Regions from separate parts of the Microbispora sp. H10830 genome, predicted to be linked through region 2. Evidence: riboswitches for the same ligand, from Rfam matches in the RefSeq annotation. Region 2 holds a riboswitch; the other holds the start of a gene.
What was found. A riboswitch is a leader RNA that binds a small molecule or an ion and turns the genes downstream of it on or off. The one in region 2 is predicted to bind glycine.
Positions count from the first base shown of each region.

Region 1: another riboswitch for glycine. It lies ahead of gcvP (aminomethyl-transferring glycine dehydrogenase); the one in region 2 lies ahead of gcvT (glycine cleavage system aminomethyltransferase GcvT).

Region 1 covers NZ_JABBWX010000014.1:157,055-164,816, reverse strand. Annotated here, with positions in the region: gene gcvP (aminomethyl-transferring glycine dehydrogenase) at 1-1,917, opposite strand, end outside; glycine riboswitch at 2,100-2,191, opposite strand; gene HHX35_RS31475 (MerR family transcriptional regulator) at 2,257-2,874, opposite strand; gene HHX35_RS31470 (bifunctional nuclease family protein) at 3,030-3,500, opposite strand; gene HHX35_RS31465 (MerR family transcriptional regulator) at 3,577-4,233, opposite strand; gene HHX35_RS31460 (FHA domain-containing protein) at 4,253-4,756, opposite strand; gene HHX35_RS31455 (mannose-1-phosphate guanyltransferase) at 5,099-7,603, opposite strand; gene HHX35_RS31450 (CDP-alcohol phosphatidyltransferase family protein) at 7,607-7,762, opposite strand, start outside.
Region 2 covers NZ_JABBWX010000010.1:243,963-251,724, forward strand. Annotated here, with positions in the region: gene HHX35_RS25440 (L-serine ammonia-lyase) at 1-556, opposite strand, end outside; gene gcvH (glycine cleavage system protein GcvH) at 581-973, opposite strand; gene gcvT (glycine cleavage system aminomethyltransferase GcvT) at 970-2,061, opposite strand; glycine riboswitch at 2,200-2,297, opposite strand; gene HHX35_RS25455 (AfsR/SARP family transcriptional regulator) at 2,393-3,265, opposite strand; gene HHX35_RS25460 (gamma-glutamyl-gamma-aminobutyrate hydrolase family protein) at 3,585-4,274, opposite strand; gene HHX35_RS25465 (3-oxoacyl-ACP reductase) at 4,285-5,049, opposite strand; gene HHX35_RS25470 (aldehyde dehydrogenase) at 5,054-6,361, opposite strand; gene HHX35_RS25475 (glutamine synthetase family protein) at 6,406-7,743, opposite strand.

The sequences.
Region 1 (7,762 bases), on a different contig from region 2:
CGCGTCGCGGTGCTTGTCGATCTTGGCGGCGAGGTCGGCGACGTCGACGTTGCCGTTCTCGTCGCAGGCCACCACGACCACCCGCATGCCCGCCATGACGGCGCTGGCGGCGTTGGTGCCGTGCGCGGAGGACGGGATGAGGCACACGTCGCGGCCGTCCTCGCCCCTGGAGCGGTGGTAGGACCTGATCGCCAGCAGTCCGGCGAACTCGCCCTGGGAGCCCGCGTTCGGCTGGATCGACACCCGGTCGTAGCCGGTGACCTCGGCCAGCCAGCCCTCCAGCGTCGCGATCAGCTCGGCGTATCCCTCGGCCTGCTCCGCCGGGGCGAACGGGTGGATCGAGGCGAACTCCGGCCAGGTGACCGGCTCCATCTCTGTGGTCGCGTTGAGCTTCATCGTGCAGGAGCCCAGCGGGATCATCGAGCGGTCGAGCGCGATGTCCTTGTCCTGCAGCCGCCGCAGGTAGCGCAGCATCGCCGTCTCGGACCGGTGGGAGTGGAACACCGGGTGGGTGAGGAAGTCCGAGGTCCGCTGCAGGTCGGCCGGGAGCGCGTCGGAGGTCACCCGATCGAGGTCCTCGACCACGAGTTCGGGCGCGCCGAACGCCGCCCAGACCGCCCGCAGGTGGTCCGTGGTGGTCTTCTCGTCGCAGGCGACCCCGACGTGGTCGTCGTCGGCCAGGCGCAGGTTCACGCCCCGCTCCGCGGCGGCGGCCACGACCTGAGCGGCCCGCCCGGGCACCCGGGCGAGCACGGTGTCGAAGAACTCGTCGTGGACGACCTCCACGCCGCCCTCGCGCAGCCCCGCGGCCAGGACGGCCGCGTGGCGGTGCACCCGCTGGGCGATCCTCCTGAGGCCCTCCGGGCCGTGGTAAACGGCGTACATCGACGCCATGACGGCGAGCAGCACCTGCGCGGTGCAGATGTTGCTGGTGGCCTTCTCCCGCCGGATGTGCTGCTCGCGGGTCTGCAGGGCCAGCCGGTAGGCCGTGCGGCCGTCGGCGTCCACCGAGACGCCGACCAGGCGGCCCGGCATCTGCCGCTGCAGGCCCTCGCGGACGGCCATGTACGCGGCGTGGGGGCCGCCGTAGCCCAGCGGGACACCGAAGCGCTGGGAGGAGCCGACGGCGATGTCGGCGCCCTGCTCGCCCGGAGTCTCCAGCAGGGTCAGCGCCAGCAGGTCGGCCGCGGCCACCAGCAGCGCCCCCTGGGCGTGCGCCCGCTCGGCGACCGCGCGGAAGGATGCCACCCGGCCGCTCGCGCCCGGATACTGGACGAGGACTCCGAAGCACTCGGGCAGCTCGCCGGCGAGGTCGGACTCCACCAGCGTGATGCCGAGCGGCTCGGCGCGGGTCGCCAGCACGGCCTTGGTCTGCGGCAGCGCGTCGGCGTCCACCACGAACACGTCGGTCTTCACCTTGCTCGCCCGCCGGGCCAGCGTCATCGCCTCGGCCGCGGCCGTCGCCTCGTCGAGCAGGGACGCGCCGGCGACGTCGAGGCCGGTGAGGTCCGACACGACCGTCTGGAAGTTCAGCAGCGCCTCCAGCCGGCCCTGCGAGATCTCCGGCTGGTAGGGCGTGTACGCGGTGTACCAGCCGGGGTTCTCCATCACGTTGCGGAGAACGACACCCGGGGTGATCGTGTCGTGGTACCCGAGGCCGATCATCGGGGTCAGCACCCGGTTGCGGCCGGCGAGGGCGCGCAGCTCGGCCAGAGCCTCGGCCTCCCCCACCGCCTCGGGCAGGTTCAGCGGGCCGCGCGTGCGGATGGCCTCGGGCACGGCCACCGCGAGCAGGTCGGCCACCGACTCGTAGCCGACGGCCTCCAGCATCCGGGCGCGGCCGGCCTCGGAGGGGCCGATATGACGGGTGGCGAAGGGCGGAGCGGAAAGATCGCGAAGCGTGGACCGATCGGTCATGACAGGGGCCTCCTGGGCGGGTCGAGACCTGCGGCGACCGTCCGGCGCCCTGCGTGGCGCGGCCGGTCGTGAAGCGGTCTCCCCCTCTGTCATCGGACCTGAGAGCTTCACCGGGCCGTCGAGCCCGGCTTTCCCCTTCGGTGAGGCGCCGCCTGGCCGGCGGGCCTGCTTTTCAGAGTCGCCTCGTCCGTGCGGTACGGATGCCTGAGAGATTCCGGGGAGGTTTGCTCCTTCGGCGCCCCTGAAGGCCAGGGGTCTCTCCCGCACGAGGTCGTCGGCCGTGTCCCACTCTACCGGCTACCCGATATCAGGCATCACTCCCACCCCTGCGGAATGATCTCAGCCGGTCCTGCGGGCCTTTCTCCGGCGGGCCAGCTCGTCCGAGGGATGGTCCCCCTCCGCATCCGGAGCGGCCTCCGCGCGCTCGCCCGGAAGCTCGGCCAGCGATCCCTCGACCTCCCGCCACACCCGCCCGAGCGCGATGCCGAACACGCCCTGGCCACCCTGCAGCAGGTCGATCACCTCGTCGGCGCTCGTGCACTCGTAGACGCTCACGCCGTCGCTCATCAAAGTGATCTGGGCCAGGTCGTTGACGCCCCGGTCGCGCAAATGCCGTACGGCGGTGCGTATCTGCTGGAGGGAGACCCCCGTGTCCAGAAGACGTTTGACGACCTTCAGGACGAGGATGTCGCGGAAGCTGTACAGTCGCTGGGACCCGGATCCCTGGGCGGCCCTTATCGTCGGGAGCACCAGTTCGGTCCGGGCCCAGTAGTCGAGTTGCCGGTAGGTGATCCCGGCCGCCGCGCACGCCGTGGGCCCGCGGTATCCGATGCCCTGAGGCAGCGCCGTCGGCTGCTCGTCGAACAGCAGACCCTGTTCGCCGGCGCGCTCACGCGCCGCCTGCCGAACCGGGTCGTGCTGGCCGGCCGACTTACCCTCGCCGCTGCTGACCGCCACTGCGGACCTCCGGCTTTCTCTCATCCCACGGTCTGATCTGGGGGTTCGTGAATTACAACCGTGGTTTCCCTTGCACCGTAGGACCGGGGCCATCGTCAGTCAACGACCCCGTCCGGCGCGTCGTGAAGCGTAATCTCCCGAAATCGTCCGGCACGTCAGCCCGCCCGGCCGAAGTCTTCCGGTGTGATTTTGTCCAGGAACTCGCGGAACTTTTCCACTTCGTCTTCCTGGTCGTCGGGCATGCTCACGCCCGCCTCCTGGATCACGTCCTCACTCGCGTAGATCGTCGCGCCCGTACGCAACGCCAGCGCGATCGAGTCCGAAGGACGGGCGCTGACCTCCACGCCGTTGGAGAAGACCAGATCGGCGAAGAAGATTCCATCGCGGAGCGCGACGATGTTGACGGTGCGCAACCGCACCCCCAAGGCCTCAAGAACGTCACGGAACAAGTCGTGGGTCAGCGGCCGGGGCGGCGGCTCCTCCGCCTGCGCCAACGCGATAGCGGTCGCCTCGGTCATGCCTATCCAGATCGGCAGGTACCGATCACCGCTCGTCTCCTTCAGGAGAACGATCGGCTGGTTGGTGGGCATCTCAACGCGAACCCCCACGACCTCCATCTGCAACACGGGCGGCTCCGTCTCAAGCGTCGCGGCATATCACCAGGCATTCAACGTAACACCCACGGAGGTGCGGATGTGCCGGTCACCGCCCCAGAACGCCGCGAACACTCCCACGCAGTAACGCATTGTGAAGTTCCTGGAGAAGTCCGGAGATCTCCCGGGCGGTCTCGTCCGCCTCCGCGATCGCCCCCGGCGCCTTGCGCCGCAGCAGCGGGGCCACCGCCTGCTCGATGAGACCGGCCTCCCGCTCCACCGCGGCGCGGATCGCCCTCAGGTGCCGCGCCTGCAGGCCGAACCGCGCCAGCGCCCCCACGCTGCGCGCGACCTCCAGCGCCTCGCCGTCGTAGCGGCGCGCCACGGGGGCGACCAGGCCGAAGCTCTCCATCTCGGCCAGGGTCTCCTCGTCGATGCCTGCGGCCTCGATGAGCTCCTCCCGGCTGAGACGCACGGGCGGGGCGCCGTCGGACACGGCGTGCGGACGGGCCGCCTGCTCGTCCAGCTGATCCTTGATCACGCGGAGCGGCAGGTACTGGTCACGCTGCGCACGCAGGATGTACCGCAGGCGCTCGACGTCGTTGAAGGTGAACTTGCGGTACCCCGACGGGCTCCGCTGGGGCTCGATCAGCCCCTCACCCTCCAGAAACCGGATCTTGGAGACGGTCACGTCCGGGAACTCGCCCTGCAGCAGGGCGAGCACCTCCCCGATGCTCATGAACGCCCGTACGGCCTGCGCGCTCATGACTCCTCCTCCTCACCGATCACAGCCCTCCGGGACCACGCGTGAGGAACACCAGCCGGAACTTGCCGATCTGCACCTCGTCGCCGCCCTGCAACGGGGACTCCTCGATGCGCTCCCGGTTGACGTAGGTGCCGTTGAGGCTGCCCACATCACGCACGGTGAACTGGCCGCCGCGCCGGTAGAACTCCACGTGCCTCCTGGACACCGTCACATCGTCCAGGAAAATGTCGCTTTCCGGGTGGCGACCCGCCGTAGTGAGGTCGCTGTCGAGCAGAAAACGACTCCCCGCGTTCGGGCCCCGCATGACCACCAGCAGAGCCGTGCCGGGCGGCAACTGCTCGACCGCGGCCCTGTCCGGCAGCAGCGTCTGGCCCGTCTCCGCCTCAAGCGCCTCAAGTGAGATCGTCGAGGTCGTGTCGGCTGCGACGGGCGCCGGAGCGCTCAGCGGCGAACCGCATCGTGAACAGAAACGGGCATCCTCGGGGTTGGCATGACCGCACTGCGTGCAGTAGACGCTGGGCATCGAACGGCTCGGCCTCTCTCACGACTTGCTCTAGGACTGGCTCAAACTGCGAATGCCGCAACTTACGCTGATCAGGCACAAAGGTCAAGACCGCGGCTGGGCGTGGACTGACCAACGCTACAGCCAGCGGAGGTTCAAGGTCCATCCCGCCACACGTGTTGTATTGCCGCGCCTCCGGCGCGGCGGCTCGGGGCGCCTTCAGGCCGCGTCGTCGTGCCGGAGGCGCGCCATGAGCACAGCCCTCGTCGCGTCCTCGCTCGTTCCTCGCTCCGGGCGCTCCTCAGTCCAGTCGCGGCCGCGCCCCTCGCGGGACAGTTGCGCGCCGCACCTTACTTGAGGGGGTCAGTGAGCGCCGGCGGCTTGTTCGACGACGTGGGCCCAGTGCTCCAGAAGGGCCTGGGCGGTGTCCATGTCGTGACCCTCCGCCCACAGGTGGGTGACGGCCTCGGCGGGGTCGGGCAGGACGAGGGCCCAGCTTCCGTCGTCCTCCACGACGCGGACGCCGTCGGTGGTGTCCAGGCGGTGACCCTCGGCCGCCTCGACGACCGAGCGCATCACGGCCCCCTTGTGCGCCCAGGGCGTGGGAACGGTCCGCTTGAGCAGCTTGGCCTCCGGGATGCGGGCGTCGATCTGGCTGAGCGACAGCCGGGTGCGCGCGACCAGGCCGAGCAGGCGCAGGAACACCGCCAGGCCGTCCACGGTGGGCGCGAACTCCGGGACGATGAAGCCGCCCTTCCCGTCGCCGGCGAAGATCGTGTCGGGGTGCCGGGCCGCCCGCGTCAGCGTGTCGAGGCTCGTGGCCGTCCAGTCCACCTGCACGCCGTGGAAGCGGCACACCATCTCCGCCACCCGGGTCGTGGTGACCGGCAGGGCCACCCGGCCGCCCCGGCGCTCGGCCGCCACCAGGTCGAGCACGACGAGCAGCGCCCGCTCCTCGCTGATCAGCTGGCCCATCTCGTCCACCAGGGAGACCCGCTCCGCCACCGGGTCGAACCGTACGCCGAAGGCGGCCCGTGCCGAGGCCACCAGCTCCGCCAGGCGCTGCAGATCGCGGCGGCGCTCGGCGAGCGTCTCGGTCGGCGAGGCGTCGTCGAGGCGGTTGTTCACGGTGAGCACGTCGACCCCGGCCCGGCCCAGCAGGCTCGGCAGCACGAGCGAGGAGGTGCCGCCCGCGCAGTCGACCACGACCTTCATCTCGGTGTCCTTCACCCCGGACATGTCGATGCAGGCCAGCAGCTCCCGCGCGTACGTGTCGACGGCGCGGGCGGGGAAGGTCAGCTCGGCGATCTCGCCGGGGAAGGCGCGCCGGTACTCCTGCCGGGAGAAGACCCGCTCCAGCTTGCGCTGGGCCGCCTGGGACAGGTCGGCCCCCGTCTCGTCCATGAACACGATGTCGACGCTCTGGGGGTCGCCCGCCGTGGTGCGCAGGGCGATGCCGCCCCGGACGTTCTCCCGCGAGGTGTTGAACCTGGCGACCGGCAGGGCGGCGGCCTCCAGGTCGACCACGTTGATCGCGCTGGAGTTCAGCGCGCTGATCACCGCCCGCTTGAGCGCCCGTGCCGCGCGCGAGGCGTCGCGGGAGGTGACGACCGTGTCGCCCTTGCGCAGCGTCGTGGCGTACGCGCTGGCCAGCCGTACGCACAGCTCGGGGGTGATCTCGACGTTGACCAGCCCGGAGACCCCGCGGGGGCCGAACAGGCTGCGCTGGCCGCGCGACTCCCAGATGACGCTGGTGTTGACGACCGTGCCCGCCTCGATCGTCTTGAACGGGTAGATCTTCACGCCGGAGGAGACGTACGCCTCGGCCTCGATGACGCACTCGTCGCCGACGACGGCGTTCTCCTCGATCCTGGCGCCGGTCATCACGTCGGTGTTCTTGCCGATCACGCAGCCGCGCAGGTGGGCGGCCGGGCCGACGTACACGTTGTCGCTGACCACCGCGCGGTGGAGGAAGGCGCCCTCCTTGACGACGGCGTTGCTGCCGAGCACGGTGTACTCCCGCAGTTCGGCGCCGGCCTCGACCTTGGCGTAGTCGCCGATGTAGAGGGGGCCCTTGAGCACGGCCTCGGGGTCCACCGAGGCGCCCTCGGCGGCCCACACGCCCGGGGCCAGCTCGAACGCGTCGAAGTCGACCTTGACCTTGCCCTCCAGCACGTCGGCCTGGGCCTTGAGGTAGCTCTCGTGCGTGCCGACGTCCTCCCAGTAGCCCTCGGCCACGTAGCCGAACAGCCGGCAGCCCCGTTCGAGCATGTCGGGGAAGATGTCGGACGACCAGTCGACCGACTGGCCGGGGGCGATCTCGTCGAGGACCGACGGCTCCATGATGTAGATGCCGGTGTTGACCGTGTCGGAGAACACCTGGCCCCAGGTGGGCTTCTCCAGGAAGCGCTGGATGCGGCCGCTGTCGTCCACGATGATGATCCCGAACTCCAGCGGGTTGGGCACGCGCTTGAGCCCGATGGTGACCAGCGCCCGGTTCTCGCGGTGGAAGCGGAGCATGTCGGTCAGGTCGATGTCGGTGAGCGCGTCGCCGGAGATGACCAGGAAGCGGTCGTCGCGGAGCTTGTCGGCGGCGTTCTTCACGCTGCCGGCCGTCCCGAGGGGGACCTCCTCGGTGGCGTAGTGGAGGGTCATGCCAAGCTCGTCGCCGTCGCCGAAGTAGTTGCGGATCAGCGCGGCCAGGAACTGCACGGTAACCACGGTCTCGGTGAACCCGTGCCGCTTGAGCAGCCGGAGCACGTGTTCCATGATCGGCCGGTTGATGATGGGGAGCAGGGGCTTGGGCTGGTTCGCGGTCATCGGCCGCAGCCGTGTCCCCTCCCCGCCCGCCATGACGACGGCCTTCACGGGTCACCCCTTCGTTAGCTGGCGCACCTGTACGACATACAACACCCCCGCCCACCAATACAGACCAGTTCCCCAGATGGCGAAGGCCCATCCGAAGATCGCGGCAATCTCGGCATACCATCCCTCGTGGGAGGCGAGGAACAGCAGCGGGAACGCGTA
Region 2 (7,762 bases):
CGGCGCAGTGCGCGAGCAGTTCGTGCGCGGTCGTGAAGGCGTACGGCAGCACCGTGTCGTCCGGCTTGATCCGGTCGGCGCCGGTGGCGTTCTCGTCCACCACGAAGCCGCCGCCGACCGAGTAGTACACCTTCTCGCGCAGCACCGTGTCGTCGGCGTACGCCGTGAACCGCATGCCGTTCGGGTGGTGGGGGAGCGACAGCTTGCGCTCGAAGACGAGGTGCTCGCCGACCACGAACGGGATCTCGTGCATCCCGTACAAGGTGACCGTGCCGCTCGCCCGCATCGCCGCCAGCCGTTCGTCTACGGTGTCGACGTCGACCAGTTCGGGCTTGTCGCCGGACAGGCCCAGCAGGACCGCCTTGTCGCTGCCGTGGCCCTTGCCGGTCAACCCGAGCGAGCCGTACAGGATGGCATCGACCCGGGTCGCCTTCTCCAGCAGCCCGTCCTGGTGCAGCCCGCGGACGAACTTGTGCGCCGCCGCCATCGGGCCGCCCGTGTGCGAGCTGGACGGCCCGATCCCCACCTTGAACAGGTCGAAGACGCTGATCGCCATTGACCCTCGCCTCTCAGCCGGCTGTCAGGACTCGCCGGAGGTCAGCGCGGTGTACTCCGCGGCCGACAGCAGGTCCTCCGGCGCCTCCTCCACGCGCACGCGGAACAGCCAGCCCTCGCCGTACGGGTCGGAGTTGACCAGCGAGGGGTTGTCCACGACGGCGGAGTTGATCTCGACGACCTCGCCGCCGACCGGCGCGAAGATGTCGCTCACGGACTTGGTGGACTCCACCTCGCCGACCGCGTCGCCGGCCGCGACCGTCGAGCCGACCTCCGAGTGCACCTCCACGTAAACCACGTCGCCGAGTTGCTCGGCCGCGTACGCCGTGATGCCCACCGTCACGGTGAGGCCGTCCTCGATCCCGGCCACCCACTCGTGTTCCTTGGTGTAGCTCAGGTCGTCCGGAATGGTGCTCACTTGCTCCTCCTGTAGAAAGGCAGATCGACGACGTCGACCGGTTCTTGGCTGCCCCGGATGTCCACGGCCAGGCCACCCTTCTCCAGGGCGCCCTCGTCGACGTACGCCATGGCGATCGGGCGGCCGAGGGACTGCGACGGGGCGCCGCTGGTCACCTCGCCGACGACGGCGCCCTCGCGGGTGACCGGGTAGCCGTGGCGGGGCACGCGGCGGCCGCGCGCCACCAGCCCGACCAGGCGCCGCCTGGTGCCGTTCTCCGCCGCCCGTTCGAGGGCGGCCTTACCCACGAAGTCGCCGGGCTTGTCGAAGCGGACGACCCGGCCGAGTCCCGCGTCGAACGGCGTGATCGCCGCGCTCAGCTCGTTGCCGTACAGCGGCATGCCGGCTTCCAGGCGCAGCGTGTCGCGGGCCGACAGCCCGGCGGGGACGAGCCCGGCGTCCTTGCCCGCCTCGGCGAGGGCGTTCCACAGGGGCACGGCGTGCTCGTTCAGCACGAAAAGCTCGAAGCCGTCCTCGCCGGTGTATCCGGTGCGTGCGATCAGGGCGGGCGTGCCCGCGACGACGCCGGGGACGATGGCGTAGTACTTCAGATCGTCGAGGTCGGCGTCGGTCAGCGCGGTCAGGATCTCGGCGCTGCGCGGGCCCTGCACCGCGACCAGCGCGTACTCGTCCGACCGGTCGGTCACCCGCGCGTCGTGGCCCCGGACCCGGTCGGCGAGCTCACGGGCGACGAGGGCGTAGTTGGAGGCGTTGGCGACGACCATGTACTGGTCTTCGTCGAGGCGGTAGACGATGAGATCGTCGAGGATGCCGCCGGTCTCGTTCACGATCATCGTGTAGCGGGCGCGGCCGGGCGCGAGGACGCTGAGATGTCCCACGAGAGCGTGGTCGAGCGCCTCGCCCGCCTGCGCGCCGACGACGAAGATCTCCCCCATGTGGGACAGGTCGAACAGCCCCGCGGCCGTGCGCACCGCGTTGTGCTCGGCCGACTCACTGCCGTAGCGCAGGGGCATCTGCCAGCCCGCGAAGTCGGTCAGGGTCGCGCCGAGACTTTCGTGGACCTCGCGGAGCGGGGTGGTTCGGGACATGCGCACCTCGGAAGGACGGATGCTGCGTTTGACTATCGGGCATCCTCCCCCTCTGTCATCGGCGCCTGAGAGCTTCGTCCGATCTTTGCCGGACTTTCACCTTCGGCGAGGCCTTCCGGCCTTCTTTCCAGAGGTCACCTGGCCCGCACGGTCCTTTGCCTTGAGAGGTTCGCGGGGAGGGCTTGCTCCTTCAGGGGCCCTGACCGGATGCCAGGACGCTCTCCCGCACGGGATCACCGGTGTGCTGCAAGCCTAGTGGTTCGCCGCCATCCCCGTAACCGGCGGATCGTCCCGATTTCCTCGATCGAGATTCCGTCCTTGCGGGCTTTCGTTACGGTCTGTGATCGCACTCGCGTGCCAGCCGATGCCCCGCGCGGAGGCGCATCAGGGCGGACGGAAGGTCGTCGCCGGTGAGGATCCGCTGGTGGAGGGCCTGCGTGTCGGGGGACGGCTCGGTGCCGAGGCGGTCGACCAGGGTGCGGCGCAGTCGCTGGTAGGACGCCGAGGCGTCGTGGGTGCGGCCCGACCGGTGCAGCGCCAGCATGAGCTGCCGGTGCGGCCGTTCGCGCAGCGGGTGGCGCCGGGCCCACTGGGCAAGGCCGCCGACGATCTCGTGATGGTGCCCGAGCGCCAGCCGTACGTCGAAGAGGTCCTCGGTCACCGCGCGCCGGTCCTCGTCGAGCCGTTCGGCCCACGCGGAGAGCTCGTCCACATGCCTCATGGCGAGCAGGGCGTCGCCCCGCCACAGGCTCAGCGCGTTCTCGAACATCCTCGCCGCATTGTGGTAATCGCCATTTTCGCGAGCGATTCTGCCCTGTGCCGCGAAATGGTTGAATACTGCAGCATCCACGGATCCCGGCGGGACGGAAAGAAGGTAGCCGCCGTCCACGGTGTGCAGCGGAGAAAGGCCGGGGTCGCGTGGCGAGAGCCGCCGCCGCACCTGTGCGATGTAGGTGGTAAGATTCCGCGGCGCCGATTTAGTGGGACGGCCATTCCACAACAGATCGATGAGCCGGTCCCGGTGAACCGCGATATTCGGATTGAGCAGGAACAGTGCGAGGAGCTGCCGGTGCCTCGGGGCGAGCCCGGCGATGACATCCCCTGAGGGTTTCATGGCCAGGAACGGTCCGAGCACGGCGTATAACACGGTTCCCCTCGCACGAAAGCAGCGTGAACGCGCCGACGATGCGGCTTTGATCGCCATTTGACCATATCTCTCTCCGGCGGCTTGAGTCAAAAAATAGTCGTTTGTATGTCGGCCGCTCCGGAGTCCATAAACGCCGCTCTGTGGGTCGCAATGCCCGGCCCCGTGCGCGCCGATACGCCGATAACCTAAATGAAATCGGTTACAGATCAAGCTCTCGCCGACTGTCCATGCGGGCGGAGTGGGAGTGTGACGCCGATTACGCGGTGATCGGCGCGGGCCCGGGGAGGTGCGGCTTATGACGGACGAGGATTTCCGGGAGCCGGTCGGCACGCTCGGCGGGATGGCCGGCGAAGACGGCGCCGATCCCGCGGGACCCTCAGTGGCGGGCGGCGGCGACGAGGGCGTGGAACAGCGGGCCGTCCTCGTCGGCCTCCGGGTGCCACTGGACGGCCAGGGCGAACGCCGCGCCCGTGACCTCGACGGCCTCGATCGTGCCGTCGTCCGAGCGGGCGGTGACCTCCAGCCCGTCCGCCAGGCGGTCGATCGCCTGGTGGTGGTAGTGGGCGGGCGTCAGGTCCTCGCCGTCGTAGATCTTGGCCAACCCCGGCGACAGCCGTACGGGGAGGCGGCCGAACGTCCCGGGGGCGGGGGAGTGGGCGGTGTGGCCGACCAGGTCGGGCAGGTGCTGGTGGAGGGTGCCGCCCAGCGCCACGTTGAGCACCTGCAGGCCCCGGCAGATGCCGAGGAACGGCAGGCCGGTGCGCAGGGCGGCGTCCATCAGCCCGAACTCCGCCTCGTCGCGGAACTCCCGGACATATCCGGTCTGTTCGGCGGGTGGCGCGCCGTACCGGGCGGGGTCGATGTCGCCCCCGCCCGCGATGATCAGCCCGTCCAGCCGCCCGGCCAGCGCGGCGGGCTCCCCTGCGGGCGGCAGGATGACCGGCTGGCCTCCCGCCCGCGCGATGTGGTCGACGTACATGTACGGCAGCAGCGCCGCCTGCATGTCCCAGACGGTGAACCTCGCCGGCTCGACGTAGCACGTCACGCCGATCACGGGACGGGCCATGGCATACCCCTTACAGCGGAGTGACGTACGCGCCGGAGATGCCGCCGTCGACCAGGAACTCCGAGGCGGTGATGAACGACGCGTCGTCGGAGGCGAGGAACGCGACCGCCGCGGCGATCTCCTCGGCCCGGGCGAAACGGCCGATCGGCACGTGGACGAGACGGCGCTGGGCGCGCTCGGGGTCCTTGGCGAACAGTTCCCGCAGCAGCGGGGTGTCCACAGGCCCGGGGCACAGCGCGTTGACCCGGATGCCCTCGCGGGCGAACTGGACGCCCAGCTCGCGGCTCATCGCGAGCACGCCGCCCTTGGAGGCGGTGTAGGAGATCTGCGAGGTGGCCGAGCCCAACACCGCGACGAACGACGCGGTGTTGACGATCGAGCCCTTGCCCTGCCGCTGCATGTACGGGATCACGTGCTTGCAGCACAGGTAGACGCTGGTGAGGTTGACCTCCTGCACCCGGCGCCAGGCGTCGATGCCGGTCTCCAGGATGGAGTCGTCGTCCGGTGGCGAGATGCCCGCGTTGTTGAACGCGATGTCGACGCTGCCGAACTCCTCGAACGCGGTCCGGTACATCCGGGCCACGTCGTCCTCGTTCGCCACGTCCACCTTGACGAACAGGCCGCCGACCTCCCCTGCCGCCTTCGTGCCGGCCTCCTCGTCGAGGTCGGCCACCACGACCTTGGCGCCCTCCTGGGCGAACCGGTGGGCCGTGGCCAGCCCGATGCCGCTGCCCGCCCCGGTGATGACGGCGACGCGGTCCTGCAAACGCTGCATTGATCTACTCCGTGGAGATGAAGACGTTCTTGGTCTCGGTGAAGGCCGACAGGGCGTCCGGGCCGAGCTCCCGGCCGAGGCCCGACTGCTTGAAGCCGCCGAACGGGGTCCAGTAGCGGACGCTGGAGTGCGAGTTGACCGACAGGTTGCCCGCCTCGACGGCCCGCGCCACGCGCAGCGCCCGGCCCACGTCGCGGGTCCAGATCGACCCCGACAGGCCGTACGCCGTGTCGTTGGCGATCCGTACGGCGTCGGCCTCGTCCTCGAACGGCACGACGGACACCACGGGCCCGAAGATCTCCTCGGTGAACGCCCTGCGGAAGGACTCCGAGGACGAGCCGGCCAGCACCGTGGGCGGGAACCAGTAGCCGGGGCCGGTCGGGCACGACCCGGCGGCGTACACGTCGGCCTGGGTGACGAACGACGCGACGCGCTCCCGGTGCTCGGCGCTGACCAGCGGGCCCATCTGGCTCGCCGGGTCGTTCGGGTCGCCGACCCTGACCTCCCGCACGGCCTGCGACAGCCGCGCGAGGAAGTCGTCGTAGACGGAACGCTCCACCAGGATGCGCGAACGGGCGCAGCAGTCCTGGCCGGAGTTGTCGAAGACCGCCATCGGGGCGGACTCCGCCGCCCGGGAGAGGTCGGCGTCGGCGAAGACGATGTTGGCGCTCTTGCCGCCCAGCTCCAGCGTCACCCGCTTGACCTGCTCGGCCGCCTTGGCGCCGATCAGTTTCCCGACCTCGGTCGAGCCGGTGAACACGATCTTCCGTACGTCCGGGTGCTCGACGAGCCGGGCGCCGGCGACCTCACCCTCGCCGGGGACGACCTGGAGCACGCCCTCGGGCAGCCCGGCCTCCAGGGCGAGCTCGGCCAGCCGCAGCGCGGTCAGCGGGGTCCACTCGGCGGGCTTCACGATCACCGTGTTGCCGGCGGCGAGGGCCGGGGCGACTCCCCAGGTCATGATGACCATCGGGAAGTTCCACGGCACGATGATCCCGACCACGCCCAGGGGCTCGGCGAACGTGACGTCCACCCCGCCGGGCACCGGAATCTGCTTGCCGTGGTCGCGCTCGGGCGCGCCCGCGTAGAAGTTCAGCACGTCGCGGACGTTGCCCGCCTCCCAGCGGGCGTTGCCCACCGTGTGGCCGGCGCCTGTGATCTCCAGCCGCGCCAGCTCCTCCGCGTGGTCCTCCACGACCTGCGCGAAGCGGCGCAGCAGGCGGGCCCGCTCGCCCGGGGCGACCGCACGCCAGGCGGGGAAGGCCCGGGCGGCCCGCTCGACCGCGCGGTCCACCTCGGCGGCGTCCGCCATCTCGACCTCGGCGATCACTTCCTCGGTCGCCGGATTGACTATCTTCACAGCCGTTCGAACCCCCGATAGAGCTCCCAGTCGGTGACCGCCGCGTCGAAGGCGGCCAGCTCGACCCTCGCGTTGTTGGCGTAGTGCTCGACCACGTCCTTGCCGAACGCCTCCTCGGCGATCGGCGAGCCTTCCCACAGCGCCAGGGCGTCGCGGAGCGTGGCGGGCACCCGCTCCGCTCCGGAGTCGTACGCGTTCCCGGCGAACGGCTCCTCCAGCTCCAGCCCGGCGTCGATGCCGCGCAGCCCGGCCGCGATCATGGCCGCGACCGCGAGGTAGGGATTGACGTCGCCGCCCGGCACCCGGTTCTCGATCCGCAAGGAGGGGCCGTGGCCGACCAGCCGCAGCGAGCAGGTGCGGTTGTCCACGCCCCACTTGACGGCGGTCGGGGCGAAGCTGCCGGGCACGAACCGCTTGTAGGAGTTGACGTTGGGCGCGTAGAGCATGGTCAGCTCCCGCATCGCCGCGAGCTGCCCGGCCACGAAGCGCCGGCCGGTCTCCGACAGCCCGTACGGCTCGCCGCCCGCCATCACGGGGGTGCCGTCGGCGTCGCGCAGCGAGATGTGGATGTGGCAGGAGTTGCCCTCGCGCTGGTTCGGCTTGGCCATGAACGTGATCGACCTGCCCTCCTGGGCGGCGATCTCCTTGGCGCCGTTCTTGTAGAACACGTGGTTGTCGCACGTGGTCAGCGCGTCGGCGTACCGGAAGGCGATCTCGTGCTGGCCGAGGTTGCACTCGCCCTTGGCGGACTCGACGTACAGCCCGGCGCCCTCCATGCCGAGCCTGATCTTGCGCAGCAGCGGCTCGATGCGGGAGGTGCCGAGCAGCGAGTAGTCGACGTTGTAGAGGTTGGCCGGGGTCAGGTCGCGGTAGCCCCGCTGCCAGGCCTGCTCGTAGCTGTCGTCGTAGACGACGAACTCCAGTTCGGTGCCGACGTACGCGGTCCACCCGCGTTCGGCGAGCCGGGCGAGCTGGCGGCGCAGGATCTGCCGGGGGGAGGCCACGACGTCCGCGCCGTCCTCCCACACCAGGTCGGCCAGCAGCAGCACGGTGCCCTCGTGCCAGGGCACGCGGCGCAGCGTCGACAGGTCCGGCCGCATGACGAAGTCGCCGTAGCCGCGCTCCCAGGACGACATGGCGTAGCCGTCCACGGTGTTCATGTCGACGTCCACGGCGAGCAGGTAGTTGCAGCCCTCGGCGGCGTGGTCCAGCACCTCCTCGAGGAAGTACCGCGCCGACAGCCGCTTGCCCTGCAGCCGCCCCTGCATGTCGGTGACCGCGAGCAGGACCGTGTCCACGCGGCCCGCTTCGACGTCATCGCGGAGTCGCTCCACGCTGAGCACGGTGCCTCCC